DNA from 2 places in the Paenibacillus sp. QJM3NY_38 genome. Region 1 is predicted to be linked to the other one. Evidence: a T-box and tRNA genes for the amino acid it is inferred to sense, from the RefSeq annotation. Region 1 holds a T-box; the other holds one or more tRNA genes.
The links. A T-box is a leader RNA that pairs with one kind of tRNA and senses whether it is charged. The one in region 1 lies ahead of metG (methionine--tRNA ligase), so its partner is inferred to be a tRNA-Met.
Positions count from the first base shown of each region.

Region 1 (10,105 bases):
AAAGTCAACGGACAGGTTCGTCCGATGAAAGGCCCTGCCTACCAGAGCAGCAATGTGTTTATGGTTCCGTTAACCGCGATCACGCAAGCGCTTGATATTCCATACCAGGTGAACCAATCCGAGAAGAAGGTTATACTCGATTTATCCGGTATGGGCAGCGGCAACGATAACGGCGAACAGTCTGGAAATAACGGCGGGGGATCGGGCAGCGAGGTTCCGAACATACCGAACCTGGGTCCGAATGACCTCATCCTGATGATGAACAGCAACAAGATGTATCAGAACGGGAAAGCGTATACGGCAGGTCAGCCAATGGCAGTCAAGAATGGCGTATCCTATGTTGCCATTCGCTCCCTCGTTGATCGTGTCGGCCTGAAGCTGACCTATGACGGAAAGACAAAGGAAACGATTATTATCCGCGGTAACGATGAGCTTCGTTTTAAGACGAACAGCAGCGTATACACCGTGAACGGGGTCAGAAAATCAATGAAGGGACCGGCTTATCAGTCCAACAATACATTCATGGTGCCGCTGACCAGCATTACACAGGCGCTGGACATTAGTTATCGGGTGGATCAGCCGAACAAACGGGTTATCCTTAGCCTGAGCTCAAAGCCGGTAGCTTCCTTCACGGTGCAGCCTGGCGAGATTCTTGCCGGACAAACAACGGTTACGTATAAGACGAATGCTTATTCGCCGACGGGACTGGCTATTGTTGACGAGCATTGGGAAGGCCGGGAAGAGATTTTTGACGAACCCGGTGTGCATACGGTTACCTACTCGGTACAGGATTCCAGCGGGGAGTGGAGCGAACCGTATATATTGAGCATTCAAGTATCCGCTCCGAATACGCCGCCTGTTGCCATGTTCGAAACGGACAAACAGGAATATAAGATCGGTGAGAAAATAACGTACATGAATATGAGTTATGACAACGATCCTGGCGATGAGCTTACGTATAAGTGGGAAAACAATGATCAGGCCTTTTTTACGGCAGGAACGCATAAGGTGCTGCTGATTGTTACCGATAAACATGGAGCGACCAGCTCATACGAGAAGATCATCAACGTAACGAGTGAAGTGATGTATACGCGCGATCAATTCAATCAATTATTTACGGGCATCGGCGACAAATACACCTTTGACGGATCAGCTGTGCCGACATGGAAACTGATGCCGATTACGAGAAGCTCCGAACCGTATCTGTTGATTCGCAGCAACTCTCCGGAAACCGTCTATCAAGAGGGTATTGTTTACCGTGAGGTCGGCAATGCCAGCACGCGATTCATGATTCACCACTTGAACGCTACCGGGAAGAATATGAAGATGTATGTCGTCGCCACCAACATCAACACGATGACGGCGCGTCTGACCACCGAGTATACCGGTTTGGGCGGTCCGATCAATATCCCGACAGCCACGGGTAAAGCGGCTGTCCAGCGTTACCTCGAGTCCATGCAGTCAGCGGATGCATTCAAGACGATCTCGCTCGCCCCTGGGGAAAGCCGGATCATTTTGCAAGACTTGAGCGCGCAAACCTTGAAGAATCAGCAGGTGCTCTCCATGTTTGCTGATCTCTATTCGGACTCGCCGATCCGATATGATGTCATCATGATTGATGAAGCCAAGGATCCGATTCAAAAGCTGCCTTACCTGAAGCTCCATCCGAGCGATGGCGTTCATAACCGGGGAACGTATCCGGACTCGACACGGATCATTGAATCCTATGACTTGGTTGGCGACACGCCTACCCGGCTCGCGCTCGGCGACAAGACAAACGATCCGAATCTGGAAGGGTATGACGGCATTAACGGTTCATATCAATCCAATGCCGGGAACTTCGGTGTACTGTACAAAATCAAGCTGCACCGCGTAGCACCCAATACGCTGATCACGCTGAATCCGCGCGGAGGCAAGTACATGGGTGCGATGATGGTGAACGGAAATATCATTCAGACGCCGAATACAAGCGGAGGCGCCGTATCTGCGCCGAATGAAGCTGCCGTTCTCTATCGTACGGGGAATTACGAGCAGACCGTGGAAATCCTGTTTACGGCGGCACCGGGAAGCAGTCTGCCAGTCAACATCCTGCTCCAGCCGCTTCCGCAATTAAAGAACTAATCCATTCATCATGTATTGCAATGGGACAGCTTCTTAGCCAGAACATGGCTAGGGCTGTCCTTTTTGTTGGTTCTTGCCCAGGGATCACGTCTTTCCCAGGCTTTTGCCTTCCATAGGTGAAGTACCTTACAGGCGTTTAGCCTACACACAACCGCTTTCATTGACGCTATCTTATTTTTCAGGCATTATAAGAAGAGAGTATTCTCAAGTAGAGGAGGTTACCTCCGTATGCTTACGACGGAACAGATCATCGACGCCATGGCGGAACATGGGCTGCGCATTACTGATCAGCGCAAGACACTTGCCAAATTGTTTGGGGAACATCCTGGCTATTTAACGGCCAAGGATGTGTACGAATATATGGGCCGGAAGTACAGCGGTTTGAGCTTCGATACGGTCTATCGGAATCTTAGGGTATTGTACGAGCTTGGCGTATTGGAGCAGGTTGTGTTCGAGGAAGGCATCAAGTTTCGAGGACGCTGCAGCGAAGAGCATCATCATCATCACATGATCTGCTTGCAGTGCCAGAAGACGTACCCGATTACGTTTTGCCCGATGCAGCTGACCGATGCGCCGGATGATTTCCAGGTGGTTCAGCATAAATTCGAAGTGTTCGGCTACTGCCGGGACTGCGGCAAGGACAATGCGGATAATGAAACTTCACCAGCCAGTGCAGGAAAACGGGATAGCCGGGCATGAGCACAGCGCGCAGGGTGGTGAAGGTGCCGATACACTTCTATCGGAAATTCATCTCTCCGTTGAAACCGGCGACTTGCCGATTCTATCCAACCTGCTCGGCCTATGCTCTTGAAGCGATTGAGGTGCACGGCGCGCTCAAGGGCTCCTGGCTGGCGGCCAAGCGAATAGCAAGATGCCATCCGTTTCATCCAGGCGGCATTGATATGGTTCCGCCGCGCAAGGATAAGATGTCGTCTTCATTAACAGAGAAATAGCGTTTTTTGGGGTATCCTAGCGGATACGAAACGGAATGCATCCTGTCTTATTGGTCATAGCCATTCTACGGACCGCGGCTCACCTTGACACGCCGCAGCCCGTTTGATTAAAATGTAAGAAATTATAGATATATCCGAGGAAGAGATAAGTACGGAAAGCTTGCCTTGAACAGAGAGCCGGAGCAGCTGGAAACCGGTCTTGGCGAATTTCGGAAAATGGTCTTGGAGGATCCGCTTTTGAGCGCTGCAGTCCGGGTAGAAAGGCTGCCGTAAAGGAGCGGCGTGAGCCAGCGTTAATGGACGGCCGGATGACGGCAGATGAGCCTGTTACCCGTAAGGGGACAGGGAATTTGGGTGGTAACGCGTGAGAATAACTCTCGTCCCATGGGGGCGGGGGTTTTTTGCTGTTTACTGCTGTTTTCGTAAAGAGATTGCCTGATACAAACAATCCATTTCACGGTAAAGGAAGGTTACTATGGCAGACAAAAAGACGTTTTATATTACAACGCCAATCTATTATCCAAGTGATAAGCTGCATATCGGCCATGCTTATACTACGGTGGCTGGCGACGCGATGGCCCGCTACAAACGGCTTCGCGGATACGATGTCCGTTATTTGACGGGGACCGATGAGCACGGACAGAAGATCGAACGCAAAGCGGCGGAGGCTGGAAAAACCCCGCAGCAGTTCGTCGACGATATCGTGGCCGGCATCAAGGACCTGTGGAAGAAGCTGGACATATCGAACGAAGATTTCATTCGCACCACGGAGCAGCGCCATACCACGGTTGTACAGGAGGTATTTGAGCGTCTGCTGAAGCAGGATGACATCTACAAGGGTGAATACGAAGGCTGGTACTGTACACCTTGTGAGTCGTTCTTCCTGGAGCGTCAGCTGGTAAACGGCAACTGTCCGGACTGTGGGCGACCTGTTGAGCTTGTCAAGGAAGAGAGCTACTTCTTCCGCATGAGCAAATATGTGGACCGCCTGCTCCAGTATTACGAGGAGAATCCGGATTTCATTCAGCCGGTATCTCGCAAGAATGAGATGATCAACAACTTCATTAAGCCGGGACTTGAGGATCTGGCTGTGTCCCGTACGACCTATGAGTGGGGCGTGAAAGTGAAGAGCGATCCGAAACATGTGATCTATGTGTGGATTGACGCCCTTCTGAACTATATAACGGCACTCGGTTACGGTACAGAGGACACCAACCTGTATGACAAATACTGGCCGGCCGACGTACACCTGATGAGTAAGGAGATCGTTCGTTTCCATACGATCTATTGGCCGATCATTCTGATGGCGCTCGATGTTCCGCTTCCGAAAAAGGTGTTTGCCCATGGCTGGCTGCTGATGAAGGACGGGAAAATGTCCAAGTCCAAGGGGAATGTGGTCGATCCGGTGACGATGATTGACCGGTATGGTCTTGATGCGCTTCGTTATTACCTGCTGCGTGAAGTTCCATTCGGAGCGGACGGCACCTTTACGCCGGAAAGCTTCGTGGAACGGGTGAACTCCGACCTGGCCAATGACTTAGGTAACTTGTTGAACCGTACCGTGGCCATGGTCGATAAATATTTTGACGGAGTGGTTCCGGCTTTCTCCGCCGGCGTAACGCCGTTTGATGCAGCGATCGAGGAAGCGGCCAAGTCGGTTTATGAGAAAGTCGAAACCGCTATGGAAAATATGGAATTTTCCGTTGCACTAACGGCCATCAGTCAGTTTGTCAGCCGCAGCAACAAATATATTGATGAGACCCAGCCTTGGACGTTGGCCAAAGACGAGAACAAACGGAATGAGCTGGCATCCGTCATGAGTCACTTGGTGGAGACGCTCCGCGTAGCATCAATTCTGCTTCAGCCGTTCCTGACCCGTACACCGAAGAAAATGTGGGATCAGCTTGGCCTGGCGGAAGGCGAATGGACGACTTGGGAGAGCGGACGACAGTTCGGAGCTATACCGGCTGGATCGAAGCTTCAAAAGGGCGAGCCGATATTCCCACGCCTGGATACAGAGCAGGAAGTGGCATACATCGCCGAGGCGATGACAGGCGGTACGAAGGCCACTCAGAAAGAGACTTCGACCTCGGCAGCAAATTCGTCCGCCGAGAGCACGGCGGAGCCTGTAGAGCTTAAAGAGGAAATCGGCATTGAAGATTTTGCCAAGGTCGAGCTGCGCGTAGCGCAGGTGATTGCAGCCGAGCCGGTGAAGAAAGCGGACAAGCTGCTTAAGCTGCAGCTAGACCTCGGATTCGAGCAGCGGCAAGTGGTATCCGGCATAGCGAAGTTTTACACGCCGGAGGAATTGGTTGGACGCAAAGTGATTTGCGTAACGAACCTGAAACCGGTGAAGCTTAGAGGCGAAATGTCGCAAGGCATGATTCTGGCCGCCTCCCACGGCGATCAGCTGACGCTTGCAACCGTACCGGACGGCATGCCTAACGGCGCAGTTGTCAAATAAAATGCTCTTTCATTGAATTAAGTCGCGATAGACGGTGTACCCTGTTAAGGGGTACGCCGTTATTTTTTCCTTTAATACGGAGGATATGACATCTCTATTGAAAAATAATAGTAAGTTTTACGATTTGGTTGACAACGGGTTTGCCTGCTCTTATAATCTTGTTAGTAATGATTACGATTAATTGAACGGAGCGGATATGGGGAGATGAACATGAACAAGAGAAAGAGAGAGAACAAACTTAACGGTTGGACCTGGAGTGTAACCTCTATCTTATTGGCGGTACTTATCCTGTCGGGATGCGGAAGTAAATCCGGCGGCGGCATTGTTGAGGGCAAGGTAAACGTCATTACGACCTTTTATCCAATATATGAATTTACGAAGGAGATTGGCGGGGATGACGCCAATGTCGTAAATCTTCTGCCAACGGGCGTGGAGCCGCATGATTGGACACCGCGCAGTCAGGATATCGTGAATACTTCCAAGGCCCAGCTGTTTCTCTATAACGGTGCCGGGCTGGAAGGCTGGGTACCGGGATTTTTGAAGGGACTTGATAAAGACACGCAAGTCAAGCCGGTTGAAGTCAGTCACGGCATCCAGCTGATTGATGCTGTGGGAGACGATGGTCATGGACACGGGGAAGCAGCCCACGAAGAGGAACATGATCACAGCCATGAAGAAGGTGCCGAAGCAGAGCACGATCACAGCCACGAGGAAGGCGCGGAAGCAGAGCATGATCACAGCCATGAAGAAGGTGCCGAAGAAGATCATGCGGGCCATGACCACGCAGAAGAGCCCGCCGAGACTAGCACCGACACTCATCATACGGACCCGCATACATGGGTAAGCCCGAAATCGGCTCTGATCATGGCAGAGAATATCAAGAACAGCCTTGTCGAGGTGGATCCTGAACATAAGGACGGTTACGAACAGCGCTTTGAAGCCTTGAAAGAGAAGCTGGTCAAACTGGATAACGATTTCACAAGCGAGTTGTCCAAAATGCCGAAGAAAGACATTGTCGTATCCCACCAAGCGTTTGGTTATCTGTGCCGGGATTATGGCTTGACGCAGCATGCGATTATGGGACTCTCACCGGACGCGGAGCCCAGAGCGCAGGATATTGTGAACCTCACCCAGACGGTGAAAGAGAAGGAAGTTAAATATATTTTCTTCGAAGAGCTCGTGTCGGATAAACTTGCCAAAACGCTGGCAAATGAAGCAGGCGTGGAAACCTTGGTATTGAATCCGGTGGAGGGACTGACTAAGGAGCAGGTGAGCGGCGGCGAGAATTATTTCACGCTGATGGAGAAAAATTTGCAAAATCTAACGAAGGCTTTACAATAAGGAAGATGGGGGAGCATATCCCCCTCTTCTTTCGTGTTATGAATGTTTATGAAGTTCATATATTAGATAGAAAGACTACAGAGAGAAAGGCGGCCTGGTTATGGAGCCGGCAGCACAGGATTGCCACCAACCTATTGTACAAATCAAGGATGTATCCTTTCATTACCGCGAGCAACAGGTGATCAAGGATCTCAATTTCACCATAAAAGAACGGGACTTCGTAGGTATTGTCGGGTCGAATGGAGCTGGGAAAACGACGCTGCTCCGCATGATCGTTGGATTGCTGCCTGCCGCCGAAGGGTCTATCGAACTGTTCGGTCAGCCGATCCGCAAGTTTCAGGACTGGGAGCGAATCGGGTACGTTCCGCAGAAAAATTCGTTTAATCCGCTGTTCCCGGCCACTGTGCGTGAAGTTGTCATGTCCGGGCTATATAATCGGAAGAAAATGTTTCGCCGTTTGAACCGCCTGGACCACCAGAAATGTGAGGACGCGCTGGAAGTGATGCGCATTCAGGATATTGCCGATAAGCGGATCGGGGCCCTGTCCGGGGGACAGCAGCAGCGCGTGTTTCTCGCTCGGGCGCTCATCAATCGCCCGGATCTGCTCATACTGGACGAGCCTACGATCGGCATTGATGCCGAGACCCAGGCCGGATTCTTTGAACTGATTACCCATATGCATGCCCATCATCACATGACGTTTTTGATGGTCACCCATGATTTGGACATGGTCAAAGACTATCTGGGAGAATCGCCGGTATCGCAGAACGGAAAAATTCAGTTTTTTGTAAGGCATTCTCATGAAATCGAAAACTGCGCGGAAGTGGATTTGCAGCATTCGCTCGTCTAATGTATAGAAACAAGCTTTTTGAAGCAGGAGAAGGGGACGTTATCATTGCTTGATATTTTGTTTAGCGATTTTTTTCAGCGGGCGCTGATCGGAGGGATTCTGATCGGCATTACAGCCCCGCTTATCGGGATATTCCTCGTGCTGCGCAGGCTGTCCATGATCGGCGATACGTTGTCACACGTTACGATTGCGGGTGTAGCGCTCGGATTCCTGATCGAAGTATATCCGCTTGCCGCTGGACTTGTGTTCGCGGTGCTGGCGTCATTTGCGATTGAGAAGCTGCGAAAGGCATATAAAAGTTATGCCGAGCTGTCAATCGCCATTATTATGTCTGGCGGCGTTGCGCTTGCCTCGCTGTTTTTTACCCTGGGAATGGGCTATAATACGGATGTTATGAGTTATCTGTTCGGCAGTATCTACACGCTGGATTCCACGGATATTTATATGGTGGGCGGTGTAACCATCGTTGTCATTGCGGTTGTGGTGATGTTCTTCAAGGAGTTCTTCCTGCTCAGCTTCGAGGAGGATGCCGCCAGTGTCAGCGGCCTGCCTGTCAAATGGATGAACATGATCATTACGGTACTGACGGCCCTTGTCGTAAGCACTGCCATCAAAATTGTGGGCGCGCTTCTGGTATCCGCATTGTTGGTGATTCCGGTAGCGATCAGTTTACTGCTGGCAAGAAGCTTCCGAGGCTCTATCGTATTATCGGTCATCATCTCCGAAATTGCCGTTATCGGGGGATTGATGCTTGCGGGCGTATTTAATCTGGCACCCGGCGCGACCATCGTGCTGCTGCTGATCAGCCTGCTTATCATTACGCTTGTCGGCAAAAAGGGCTTTACGACATAAGGGGGTTCTGAAATAAAATGGCTGATATTAATATCGGCATCGCATTTGCTGCCGGTTTTGCTTCTTTTATATCTCCATGCTGTTTACCGCTGTACCCGTCCTACTTATCGATTATTACAGGCATGTCGGTTAATGACTTGAAGAACGAACAGAACCGCAAGGAGGTCCGTTTCCGGACCATGACGCATACACTTGCGTTCATCCTTGGGTTTTCTGCTGTTTATTACACCCTCGGTTGGGGGGCAGGCCTATTCGGGGAGTTCTTCACGGAATATCAAGACTTGATCCGTCAGCTGTCTGCGCTGCTGATCATCGTGATGGGACTTATGCTCATTGGCATTTTCCAGCCTAAGTTTTTAATGAAGGACCGGAAATTCAATTTTAAATCCAAACCGACCGGATACATAGGAACATTTCTGTTTGGCATCGGGTTTGCTGCAGGCTGGTCGCCATGCGTCGGCCCGATTTTAACGGCCATCATCGCGCTGGCAGCTTCCGATCCGGGAACCTGGTTCCCGCTGATTACCTCGTACTCCCTGGGATTTGCAGTGCCTTTTTTCATCCTGGCTTTTTTCATCGGCTCAACCCGCTGGATTCTCAAGTATTCAAGCACGCTGATGAAAGTCGGCGGCGTCTTGATGATACTGATGGGGGTTCTGCTCTTTACAGATCAAATGTACAAAATTACGATTTGGCTGCAAGGCATTACGCCGGAGTGGCTGAAATTTTAAAATCGAGCGGAAGACTGGTTTAATTCATAAGTCATTATTGACATAGGATTGGGCCAGGACTTGCCAACCGGTCTCCAAAACATGTATCATTACTATTGCAGGTAAAACAGGATTTTGCACGGGTTATGTAACTATAGAAAAGAGGGAATAAGATGCCGACACCTAGCATGGAGGATTATTTGGAGCGCATCTACAAGTTGATCGACGAAAAAGGATATGCGCGCGTTTCGGATATTGCCGAAGGCTTGGAGGTTCACCCCTCATCCGTCACGAAGATGATTCAAAAGCTGGACAAGGACGAATATTTGATCTATGAAAAATATCGCGGTTTGGTTTTGACCAGCAAAGGCAAAAAAATGGGCAAACGGCTCATGGAACGTCATCATTTGCTTGAGGAATTCCTTGAGATGATAGGTGTACAGGATGAAAATATTTATAGGGACGTTGAGGGAATCGAGCATCATTTAAGCTGGGATTCCATTACGAGAATTGAGACGCTTGTGGAGTATTTCAAGCGCGATGAGAATCGACTTCAGGATTTGCGTGACGTTCATAACGAATTAGTCAACGAATCGTAATGTGGCATCTGTCCGCTTGTGACAGATGCTTTTTTAAACTGAACCGTCATATTTCCAGTGTTATATTAATAAGTTAGATTACCTGCAAATTTCATATTTTCGGAGGATTAATAGAAATGAAGCTTCGTAGATGGTTGTTGGTGCTGATCATGTTACTATTGTGTCTCCCGTCGGTGGTCCCAACTGCGCAAGCGAAGGCAGCTCCTATCCGTATT
Region 1 is NZ_CM149665.1:2,429,148-2,439,252, forward strand. It holds gene AC0VZ8_RS10695 (stalk domain-containing protein) at 1-2,121, shown strand, start outside; gene AC0VZ8_RS10700 (Fur family transcriptional regulator) at 2,350-2,820, shown strand; gene yidD (membrane protein insertion efficiency factor YidD) at 2,817-3,074, shown strand; T-box leader at 3,203-3,462, shown strand; gene metG (methionine--tRNA ligase) at 3,550-5,538, shown strand; gene AC0VZ8_RS10715 (metal ABC transporter solute-binding protein, Zn/Mn family) at 5,749-6,879, shown strand; gene AC0VZ8_RS10720 (metal ABC transporter ATP-binding protein) at 6,980-7,729, shown strand; gene AC0VZ8_RS10725 (metal ABC transporter permease) at 7,775-8,581, shown strand; gene AC0VZ8_RS10730 (cytochrome c biogenesis CcdA family protein) at 8,599-9,312, shown strand; gene mntR (transcriptional regulator MntR) at 9,465-9,890, shown strand; gene AC0VZ8_RS10740 (family 10 glycosylhydrolase) at 10,007-10,105, shown strand, end outside.

Region 2 (10,105 bases), 2.3 Mb from region 1:
TCTGCGCCCATAGATCAAATGAGCTGTTGAGCAACCCGTTCTGATACATCCGCACAAAGAAATAGATGATCGAGAACAACACATAAGGCAGCAGAATGTACAAGAGCCGCCGTTTGTAGAAGTTTTTGATCAGATCCTTGGTCAGCGGCCGGTCCGCATAGTTATAGAACAGCACAAAGCTGCTTAGGAATATAAACGAGGGTGTACCGTATTTAAAAAATATATTCAAAAAATTAATAATATAATAGAATCGCGAATCAATCGCATCGACCGTTGCAAATGAAGTCGCATGAACGTGAAGCACGCCCAGGATGGCCAGCGCACGATAAATATCGAGCTGCGGGAGCCTTTCCTTTTTGTTCAGCGTTGCACTCATGTCAGGCGTCGCCTCCTTGTTTTCAAGTATTTTCATAGAGTCATTGTATAAGGATAGGCGGGCAAAAAAGTCCCTCAAGGCTATCATACCCAGGGGACTATTGAATCGCTTTGTGTCATGTTATCCTCTACTCATTCTACAATAATTCAGGTAGCTTGAGAACCTAACTTGTCACATTACCTCAAATTGACTCACTTTCCGTTGATGTCCTCTTCAGCTCTTGCAATGGATTGCCGCCTACAAAAACACCCGGTGCCACATCTTTATGTACGACAGACCCTGCTGCAACAACCGCGCCATCTCCGATCGTTACACCAGGCAAAATCGTGGTGTTCGCGCCGATGAGCACGTTCTCCCCGATCCGCACTTCACCCAGACGATATTCCTTTATTAAATACTCATGGGCAAGAATCGTTGTATTGTAGCCGATCACCGAATTCTCGCCGATGGATATTTTCTCCGGAAAAAACACATCCACCATGACCATCAATCCAAACGCGGTATGCCTCCCCACCTTCATCCCGAGCATATGACGGTATATCCAGTTCTTCAAGGGCAGGATAGGACAATAGCGGGCCAACTGGATAAAGATGAAGTTCTTGACGCCCTTGAACGGGCTCACGGTGCGGTAGATTTGCCATAACGCGTTGGGCCCTTCTACAGGATAACGGGTAATCTTTCTGGCCATGCTGCCAAAACTCCTATTCCTCTTGAAGTCCTACGATCTCATACAGGTCTTTCATATCCTTTAAAACATAATCCGGACCATACTCCATCAGCTTCTGCTCACCCTTCAGGGACCAAGCTACAGCTGCGGCCTTCACGCCCGCCGACTTGGCAGATTGAATATCGACCGGGCTATCCCCGATCATCAACGTCGTAGCCGGATTGGCGCCCAGCCGCTCGATCGCCGTCAGAACAGGCTCAGGATGCGGTTTCGGATGCTCAACGTCGTTCACCGTCACAATCGCCGACATGAAACGCTCCAGATCGTACTTCTCTAAAGTCATCATCGTGGAGGGACGAATCTTCGTGGTTACGATCCCCAATGAAAGCCCGTGACGATGAAGGCGCTCCACGACTTCATTTACATGGGGGAACGGTCTAACCATCTCATCATGATGAAGCGTGTTGAAGGAGCGGTATGCTTTGATAAGCGGACTAACGTCCTCAACGCCCCCCGAGAAAGCCCGCAGCTGCTGCTCCAGGGTGGTTCCCATATGTGGAATGATCTGCTCCCTGGTTAGCGGTCCTGGGGTCTGAGCCTCGAAGACATGCAGAAACGACGAGATAATCAATTCATTCGTATCAATAATGGTTCCGTCCAAATCAAACAGTACGGTTTCGATCATGCTGCAACTACTCCTTTTTGTCCTCCGTATCTGGGTTTATTGCCGGAGTATCTTCTACTGGGGACGGTTTAACTTCCGGCTCCTGGACTTGGGTTAGAGAGCTTTTGTCAGCCGTCTCTGCTGGCTCTGCTGCCGGTTTGTCCTGCTTAACAGGTGCCTGCGCAGACGACTTCGCGGCTTTATTGGTCTGAAGGTCCGCTTCAGGTGTAGGACCTGCTCCGGTTTTCGTTGACACGATAGGGTCCAAATAGCGCACATTGGCGCGACCCGTTACACGGCGCACAATGATCAGTACGATGCCTCCAATGACAATCAATACGGACAGCAGCTGGGAGATCCTAATATTGCCGTAAGCCGGGTCCAGATGGCCCAGTTCAAAGCCCATCCAAGTCATCGGTGCCCATAACGCATTGTTAATGAAGTCGGCAAGGCCGGCTGCGCCTTGGAACGCCAAACTGTCCGTGCGTACGGCTTCAATGAAGAATCGACCGATGGAATACCAGATGAAATATCCGATGAAGAGCTCGCCTGCGCGCAGGAATTTCTGCCTGCGAAGAATAAGGAGAATGACAATACCCACCAAGTTCCATAAGGATTCATATAGGAAGGTAGGATGATGGAATACGCCTTGTACATTCATTTGATTGACGATGAAATCAGGCAAATGGAGCTCCCCGCGTAAAAAGGACTCGCTTACAGGACCGCCATAGGCCTCCTGGTTCACGAAGTTCCCCCAGCGACCAATGATCTGGCCGGCCAACAGGGACGGAGCACAGATATCGGCAATCCGCCAGAAGGAGTAGCCTTTTCTGCGAACATAGATCAACGCACAGATAATGGCACCAATCAGGGCACCGAATATGGCAATCCCGCCGTTCCATATTTTGAACACGTCCAGGAAGTTGTCTTTATAGTCTTCCCATTTAAAAGCTACATAATAAATACGAGCACCAATGATTGCGGAAGGCACGCCAAGCAAGAGCAAATCCATGAAAAATTCTTGTGGAATACCAAAACGCTTCCCCTCGCGAATGGCCAGTAACAGCCCCGCCAAAGCACCCAAACCCAAAATCAAGCCATACCAATGAACACGCAGCGATCCGATGGAGAACGCCACCGGATCGATGAGCAATGTTTGCATCTTTTATAACCTCCCTAGTCCTAGTCCAAATCGTCCATATCTTCAGCGATCGTAGCTGTCAGTTTGTTTGTAAACTGCAGCGCAGCATTCAGTCCCATTTGTTTCAATCTGTAGTTCATAGCTGCCACTTCAATAATAACCGCAAGGTTACGTCCTGGACGAACCGGAATGGTGACCAGAGGGATGTCCGTCTCAATAATTCGTGTTGTTTCTTCATCTAGCCCCAGACGATCATACTGTTTATCCTGCTGCCAGGCTTCCAATCGCACAACAAGGGTAATCCGTTTATTGTTTCGAACGGCTCCTGCACCGAATAACGTCATTACATTAATAATACCGACTCCGCGAATCTCCAGAAGATGGCGAATGAGCTCCGGCGCCGTACCGTGCAGCTGAAAATCCGATGTCTGACGTATCTCCACCGCATCGTCCGCAATTAATCGGTGTCCGCGTTTGACGAGCTCCAGTGCCGTCTCGCTTTTCCCGATACCGCTTGAGCCTGTTATCAGCATCCCTACGCCATAAACATCGCACAATACCCCGTGGATGGTTGTAGTTGGTGCAAGTTTGCGTTCCAGAAAGCTTGTGAATCGGCTTGTCAGAATGGTTGTTGCCATGCTGCTGCGCAGTACAGGCAAACCTCTCTCATTCCCGAGTTCCACAAGTTCCTCCGGCACCTCCAAGGAACGTGTTACGACGATACAGGGTGTTTCTTCCGTGCACAGGCTGCGCATCCGCTCTTTACGCTCTTCCGGCTTCAGCATTCCGAAGAAAGCCAACTCCGTGCGCCCCATAAGCTGAACCCGTTCCCGCGGATGGTATTCAAAATAACCGGCCATTTCCAATCCCGGGCGATTCAGATCGTCCGTTGTAATCTGACGTTTCAAGCCCTCCTCACCTGCGATGACCTCCAGCTGAAACTGCTGGACCAGCTCGGATACCTTCACTTTCTTGGCCATGGTCTTACCCCTCTTCTTCCATTGTATGTTGACATCACAACGGAACCGCCATATGGCACGGCCCGTCTTGGATGATATATTCCCTCATTCAGTTATTCCTAAAGAGACTTCTGCACACTTATCTGCGACCTGGAAATTATCATGAAATATGCTCAACATCCCATATGTTCAATACTTATGTATGCCTTGCTTTGTGCTTATCTTATCGAAAAAAGCCAATGAATGCAATTCTAACCGACTACTCCATTGCGACATTAGGCTTATATAGAGGTGTGCTTTAAATAGATTGCTGCCCATGGGAAACCTCAACTGGCATCGGCAAAGGAGATCCAAACCTTGTCCCAGGGCGGGAATCCTAGCGTGATATTGTCTTTTTCTCCTAAAAAAACCGCCCCTTGAGGGGGCGGTTTTCAAGAGATCCCGATTGCTGAAGATTAGTCTTCGAGCAATACGTTCAATTCAGACTCTTTATCAAAGATATGAACTTTGTTCATGTCGAGTGCCAATTTCACATTGTCGCCTTCGCGAGTAGTCGAACGTCCGTCTACACGGCCGATAACCGTATCGGTGCCCAAGCCGCTCAGGTACAAGAGCATTTCGTGACCAAGGTTCTCGGTTACATCGACTTTTGCAGAGAAGATTGTGTTCGGGGAAGCTTCCAGGAAGACTGGCTCTTCATGAATATCTTCCGGACGAACACCCATGATCACTTCTTTGCCAATCATGGATTTATTTTTGAGCAATTGTGCTTTACCACCTGGTACTTGAACGTTCAAGCCCTGGGAAGTGAAGTATACGCCACCGTTTTGCTCGGACAATTTACCGTTGATGAAGTTCATGGTTGGGGAACCGATGAAACCAGCAACGAACAGGTTGTTCGGATTGTTGTACAGTTGCTCTGGGGAATCCGCTTGTTGAATGATGCCGTCCTGCATAACAACGATACGGTCACCCATTGTCATAGCTTCTGTTTGGTCATGCGTTACGTAGATACAAGTGGTTTCAAGACGCTTAACCAGCTTGGTGATTTCGGCACGCATCTGACCGCGGAGTTTCGCATCCAAGTTGGAAAGCGGCTCATCCATCAAGAAGACTTGTGGATCACGGACAATCGCACGACCCAAGGCAACACGCTGACGCTGACCACCGGACAGAGCTTTTGGCTTACGCTCAAGCAAATGCTCGATATCCAGGATTTTTGCTGCTTCACGTACACGCTTATCGATTTCGTCTTTCTTCACTTTACGGAGTTTCAAACCGAATGCCATGTTCTGGTATACGTTCATATGTGGATACAAGGCGTAGGATTGGAATACCATCGCGATGTCACGATCTTTAGGTGCTACATCGTTAACAACACGGTCGCCAATGTAAAGTTTACCCTCAGAAATTTCCTCAAGACCTGCGATCATACGCAGTGTCGTGGACTTACCGCAACCGGAAGGACCTACCAAAACCAAAAATTCTTTATCTTTAATATCCAAATTAACGTCAATTACAGTTGCTTTATCCGAACCTGCATACTTTTTGTAAATATGCTCTAAGCGTACACCAGCCATGTGCATTTGCCCCCTCATATGAATGTTATGAAATCGAATACAATTAATTTATAATCTTATATTACCCCATAGGCACCTGACTTGCTATACACAATCTGCACAAAAAACCTATTTCCTTTTCGTCACTTTATACAATAGAAGCGTTATTTTCACTAAAACCGCATCACTGAAGCTGCGAACATCTAGCCCCGTCTCCTGTTTAATCTTATCCAGGCGGTACAGCAGCGTGTTACGGTGGATATACAGGTGCTTGGCCGTCTCACTCACGTTACAATCCAATTCGAAAAAAGACTCGAGCGTTGACAATGTCTCGCTATCCTCGAACAAATCGGTATGGCCGGCAGCGTACTCGCGCAGAAATTGATTGCGCTGGTACTCGGGAATGCTATAAACCAGACGCTCCAGATGAAGCCCGGTCGATAAATGGATATGTTCCTTGACCTGGAATGTACGGCCAATGGTCATTGTCTCTCTTAACATGCTAACGGTCTGTGGCAGAGCGTGCAGCGCATTAACCGCTGGTATCGCAGAGATATGGAAATCCCCCACCCATTCCGTTGAAATCAGCTCGTAGAGCCCCATACAGAATAAAGAGAGCAAATCCTGGTCGCCTTCCACCGAAGCATCCTCTTTATCATCCGTCGTTATACCATCCAGCAATTCTTGGTTCGCTAGGATAATCCATTCCTTATCAAGCAGCGGCACCAGAATGATGTCCCCGCCAAAATAGCTGCGCAGTAATCGATGCAGCGCCTTATAGCTTGGAGTGGGGGCATGCTCGCTCTCATGAATTAGAAGAAAGGGAACCATGTCCTCTGTCAAACTTGTCCGAATCCACATTTCCTCTGGTAATTCAGCAAGCAGTTCACCGGCTTGCAGGCGTTCCTTTAACCAACCACCCAACTGTTGGGCGCGTCGTTCTTCTTCAACTTTACCGGTATTCTTGGGTACTCCCCCTGACATCGTATCCTGCAGGCTCGACAATAGTAGAGTTATAAGCCCAATCTCCGACTCCGTCAGAGCACCCTGATCCGCTACGATTACCCGGCTAGGATCCTGTGGATTCACTGGAATCCAAATCTCACCCAGGTCCTTGCGAGCATAGGCGCCGTTAACCCTTTGTGATTTGTGCGAGGTTCCGTTTTCTACACGGTTATCAGACCCCTGGGCTCTTACCTCATGACCAATCCGATCACCGAATGGCGGTGAGGTCGCCATTGATTTTGTTAACCATGCCGCTTCCTGATCATTCAATGTTTTTAAACCGAGTGAGGTACCCAAGGTCTGCTCCAGTTTCTGAACGATGTGCTCCATCTCCACCATTGATGACTCCACCACTTTATCGTTTTTTCTTATTTTAGCATAAGACCCAGTACAAGCGACAATGCCTTCTCTCTAAGCCTATTTACATTGGACAAAAACAGCTTAAAACAACACAAAAAGAGTCGTCAACAACGTTGACGACTCTTCGGATGAGCCATGAAGGACTCGAACCTTCGACACCCTGATTAAAAGTCAGGTGCTCTACCAACTGAGCTAATGGCTCTTATTACTGGTGGAGGATGATGGATTCGAACCACCGAACTCGGACGAGAACAGATTTACAGTCTGCTGCGTTTGGCCACTTCGCTAATCCTCCAGGATATAAAGGTGGCTCGGGACGGAATCGAACCGCCGACACGAGGATTTTCAGTCCTCTGCTCTACCGACTGAGCTACCGAGCCTTACATAAATGACATAAAAATAAAGTTCGGCATCCCACTTTAATCTGTGGAAAACCGACTATTTTTATTCCTTAAAATTAATAATGGCGGAACTGACGGGATTCGAACCCGCGATCTCCTGCGTGACAGGCAGGCATGTTAGGCCTCTACACCACAGTTCCACATTATTAAAGATGGTGCCGGCGAGAGGACTTGAACCCCCAACCTACTGATTACAAGTCAGTTGCTCTACCAATTGAGCTACACCGGCATGGTAAGGTGATAAAAATAGTACATGGTGGAGGCTGAGGGGTTCGAACCCCCGACCCTCTGCTTGTAAGGCAGATGCTCTCCCAGCTGAGCTAAGCCTCCAGGTATGTATGGTAGCGGCGGAGGGGATCGAACCCCCGACCTCACGGGTATGAACCGTACGCTCTAGCCAGCTGAGCTACACCGCCATATAAACCTATTTGCGTTCAAGTTATTCAAATGGCGGAGAGAGAGGGATTCGAACCCTCGCACCGCTTACGCAGTCTAACCCCTTAGCAGAGGGTCCCCTTATAGCCACTTGGGTATCTCTCCATCATAACTTGTATGCAGTTACAGAGATTGATTCCCTGAAAACTAGATACGAAACGATCTTTGCAGCACATTGAAATATTTTTTTTGGATAAGCCCTCGACCGATTAGTATTGGTCAGCTCCATGCATTGCTGCACTTCCACCTCCAACCTATCTACCTCGTCGTCTTCAAGGGGTCTTACTAGTTGGGAAATCTCATCTTGAGGGGGGCTTCACGCTTAGATGCTTTCAGCGCTTATCCCGTCCGTACGTAGCTACCCAGCCATGCTCCTGGCGGAACAACTGGTGCACCAGCGGTACGTCCATCCCGGTCCTCTCGTACTAAGGACAGCTCCTCTCAAATTTCCTACGCCCACGACAGATAGGGACCGAACTGTCTCACGACGTTCTGAACCCAGCTCGCGTACCGCTTTAATGGGCGAACAGCCCAACCCTTGGGACCTACTTCAGCCCCAGGATGCGATGAGCCGACATCGAGGTGCCAAACCTCCCCGTCGATGTGGACTCTTGGGGGAGATAAGCCTGTTATCCCCAGGGTAGCTTTTATCCGTTGAGCGATGGCCCTTCCATGCGGTACCACCGGATCACTAAGCCCGACTTTCGTCCCTGCTCGACTTGTAGGTCTCGCAGTCAAGCTCCCTTATGCCTTTGCACTCTTCGAATGATTTCCAACCATTCTGAGGGAACCTTGGGGCGCCTCCGTTACTCTTTAGGAGGCGACCGCCCCAGTCAAACTGCCCGCCTGACACTGTCCCCGTACCGGATTACGGTACCAGGTTAGAACCTAGATACGATCAGGGTGGTATCCCAACGTCGCCTCCACACAAGCTGGCGCTCATGCTTCTTAGGCTCCCACCTATCCTGTACAGATCGTACCCAAATCCAATATCAAGCTGTAGTAAAGCTCCATGGGGTCTTTCCGTCTTGTCGCGGGTAACCTGCATCTTCACAGGTATTAAAATTTCACCGGATCTCTCGTTGAGACAGCGCCCAAGTCGTTACGCCATTCGTGCGGGTCAGAATTTACCTGACAAGGAATTTCGCTACCTTAGGACCGTTATAGTTACGGCCGCCGTTTACTGGGGCTTCGGTTCACAGCTTCGGATTGCTCCTAACCGCTCCCCTTAACCTTCCAGCACCGGGCAGGCGTCAGCCCGTATACTTCGCCTTACGGCTTCGCACAGACCTGTGTTTTTGCTAAACAGTCGCTTGGGCCTTTTCACTGCGGCCCCCTCGGGCTATTCACCCTACCGAGGCACCCCTTCTCCCGAAGTTACGGGGTCATTTTGCCGAGTTCCTTAACGAGAGTTCTTCCGCGCGCCTTAGAATTCTCTTCTCGCCTACCTGTGTCGGTTTGCGGTACGGGCACCTTCACCTGACTAGAGGCTTTTCTTGGCAGTGTGAGATCATGACCTTCGCTACTATAATTTTCACTCCCCATCACAGCCTAGCCTTATCGATGTGCGGATTTGCCTACACATCAGCCTCACTGCTTGGACGGACATCCATCAGTCCGCGTCACTACCCTCCTGCGTCACCCCATCGTTCATAACGGTTTACGGTGGTACAGGAATTTCAACCTGTTGTCCTTCGATTACGCCTTTCGGCCTCACCTTAGGTCCCGACTTACCCTGAGCGGACGAGCCTTCCTCAGGAAACCTTGGGCTTTCGGCGGATCAGATTCTCACTGATCTTTTCGTTACTCATACCGGCATTCTCACTTGTGTACTCTCCAGCGCTCCTTACGGTACACCTTCAACGCATACACAACGCTCCCCTACCCCTGATGCATACGCATCAAGCCATAGCTTCGGTGGTGTGTTTAGCCCCGTTACATTTTCGGCGCAGAGTCACTCGACCAGTGAGCTATTACGCACTCTTTAAATGGTGGCTGCTTCTAAGCCAACATCCTGGTTGTCTGTGCAACTCCACATCCTTTCCCACTTAACACACACTTGGGGACCTTAGCTGATGGTCTGGGCTGTTTCCCTTTTGACAATGGATCTTAGCACTCACTGTCTGACTCCCGGATATAAGTCTATGGCATTCGGAGTTTGACTGAGCTTGGTAACCCTTGCGGGCCCCGCACCCAATCAGTGCTCTACCTCCACGACTCTTCATTCCGAGGCTAGCCCTAAAGCTATTTCGGGGAGAACCAGCTATCTCCGAGTTCGATTGGAATTTCTCCGCTACCCCCACCTCATCCCCGCATTTTTCAACATACGTGGGTTCGGGCCTCCAGTGCGTGTTACCGCACCTTCACCCTGGACAGGGGTAGATCACACGGTTTCGGGTCTACGCCCACATACTCAGTCGCCCTATTCAGACTCGCTTTCGCTGCGGCTACGGCTTCTCGCCTTAACCTTGCATGGGAACGTAACTCGCCGGTTCATTCTACAAAAGGCACGCCATCACCCATAGATCGGGCTCTGAC
Region 2 is NZ_CM149665.1:161,029-171,133, reverse strand. It holds gene AC0VZ8_RS00825 (acyltransferase) at 1-376, opposite strand, end outside; gene AC0VZ8_RS00820 (acyltransferase) at 558-1,064, opposite strand; gene ppaX (pyrophosphatase PpaX) at 1,078-1,728, opposite strand; gene lgt (prolipoprotein diacylglyceryl transferase) at 1,736-2,869, opposite strand; gene hprK (HPr(Ser) kinase/phosphatase) at 2,890-3,828, opposite strand; gene AC0VZ8_RS00800 (ABC transporter ATP-binding protein) at 4,263-5,387, opposite strand; gene AC0VZ8_RS00795 (PucR family transcriptional regulator) at 5,496-6,710, opposite strand; tRNA gene AC0VZ8_RS00790 (tRNA-Lys) at 6,861-6,933, opposite strand; tRNA gene AC0VZ8_RS00785 (tRNA-Tyr) at 6,941-7,026, opposite strand; tRNA gene AC0VZ8_RS00780 (tRNA-Phe) at 7,039-7,111, opposite strand; tRNA gene AC0VZ8_RS00775 (tRNA-Asp) at 7,196-7,272, opposite strand; tRNA gene AC0VZ8_RS00770 (tRNA-Thr) at 7,286-7,361, opposite strand; tRNA gene AC0VZ8_RS00765 (tRNA-Val) at 7,387-7,462, opposite strand; tRNA gene AC0VZ8_RS00760 (tRNA-Met) at 7,472-7,548, opposite strand; tRNA gene AC0VZ8_RS00755 (tRNA-Ser) at 7,581-7,672, opposite strand; rRNA gene AC0VZ8_RS00750 (23S ribosomal RNA) at 7,757-10,105, opposite strand, start outside.
Region 2: it encodes a tRNA-Met, which carries the amino acid that the T-box ahead of metG (methionine--tRNA ligase) is inferred to sense. The anticodon was not compared.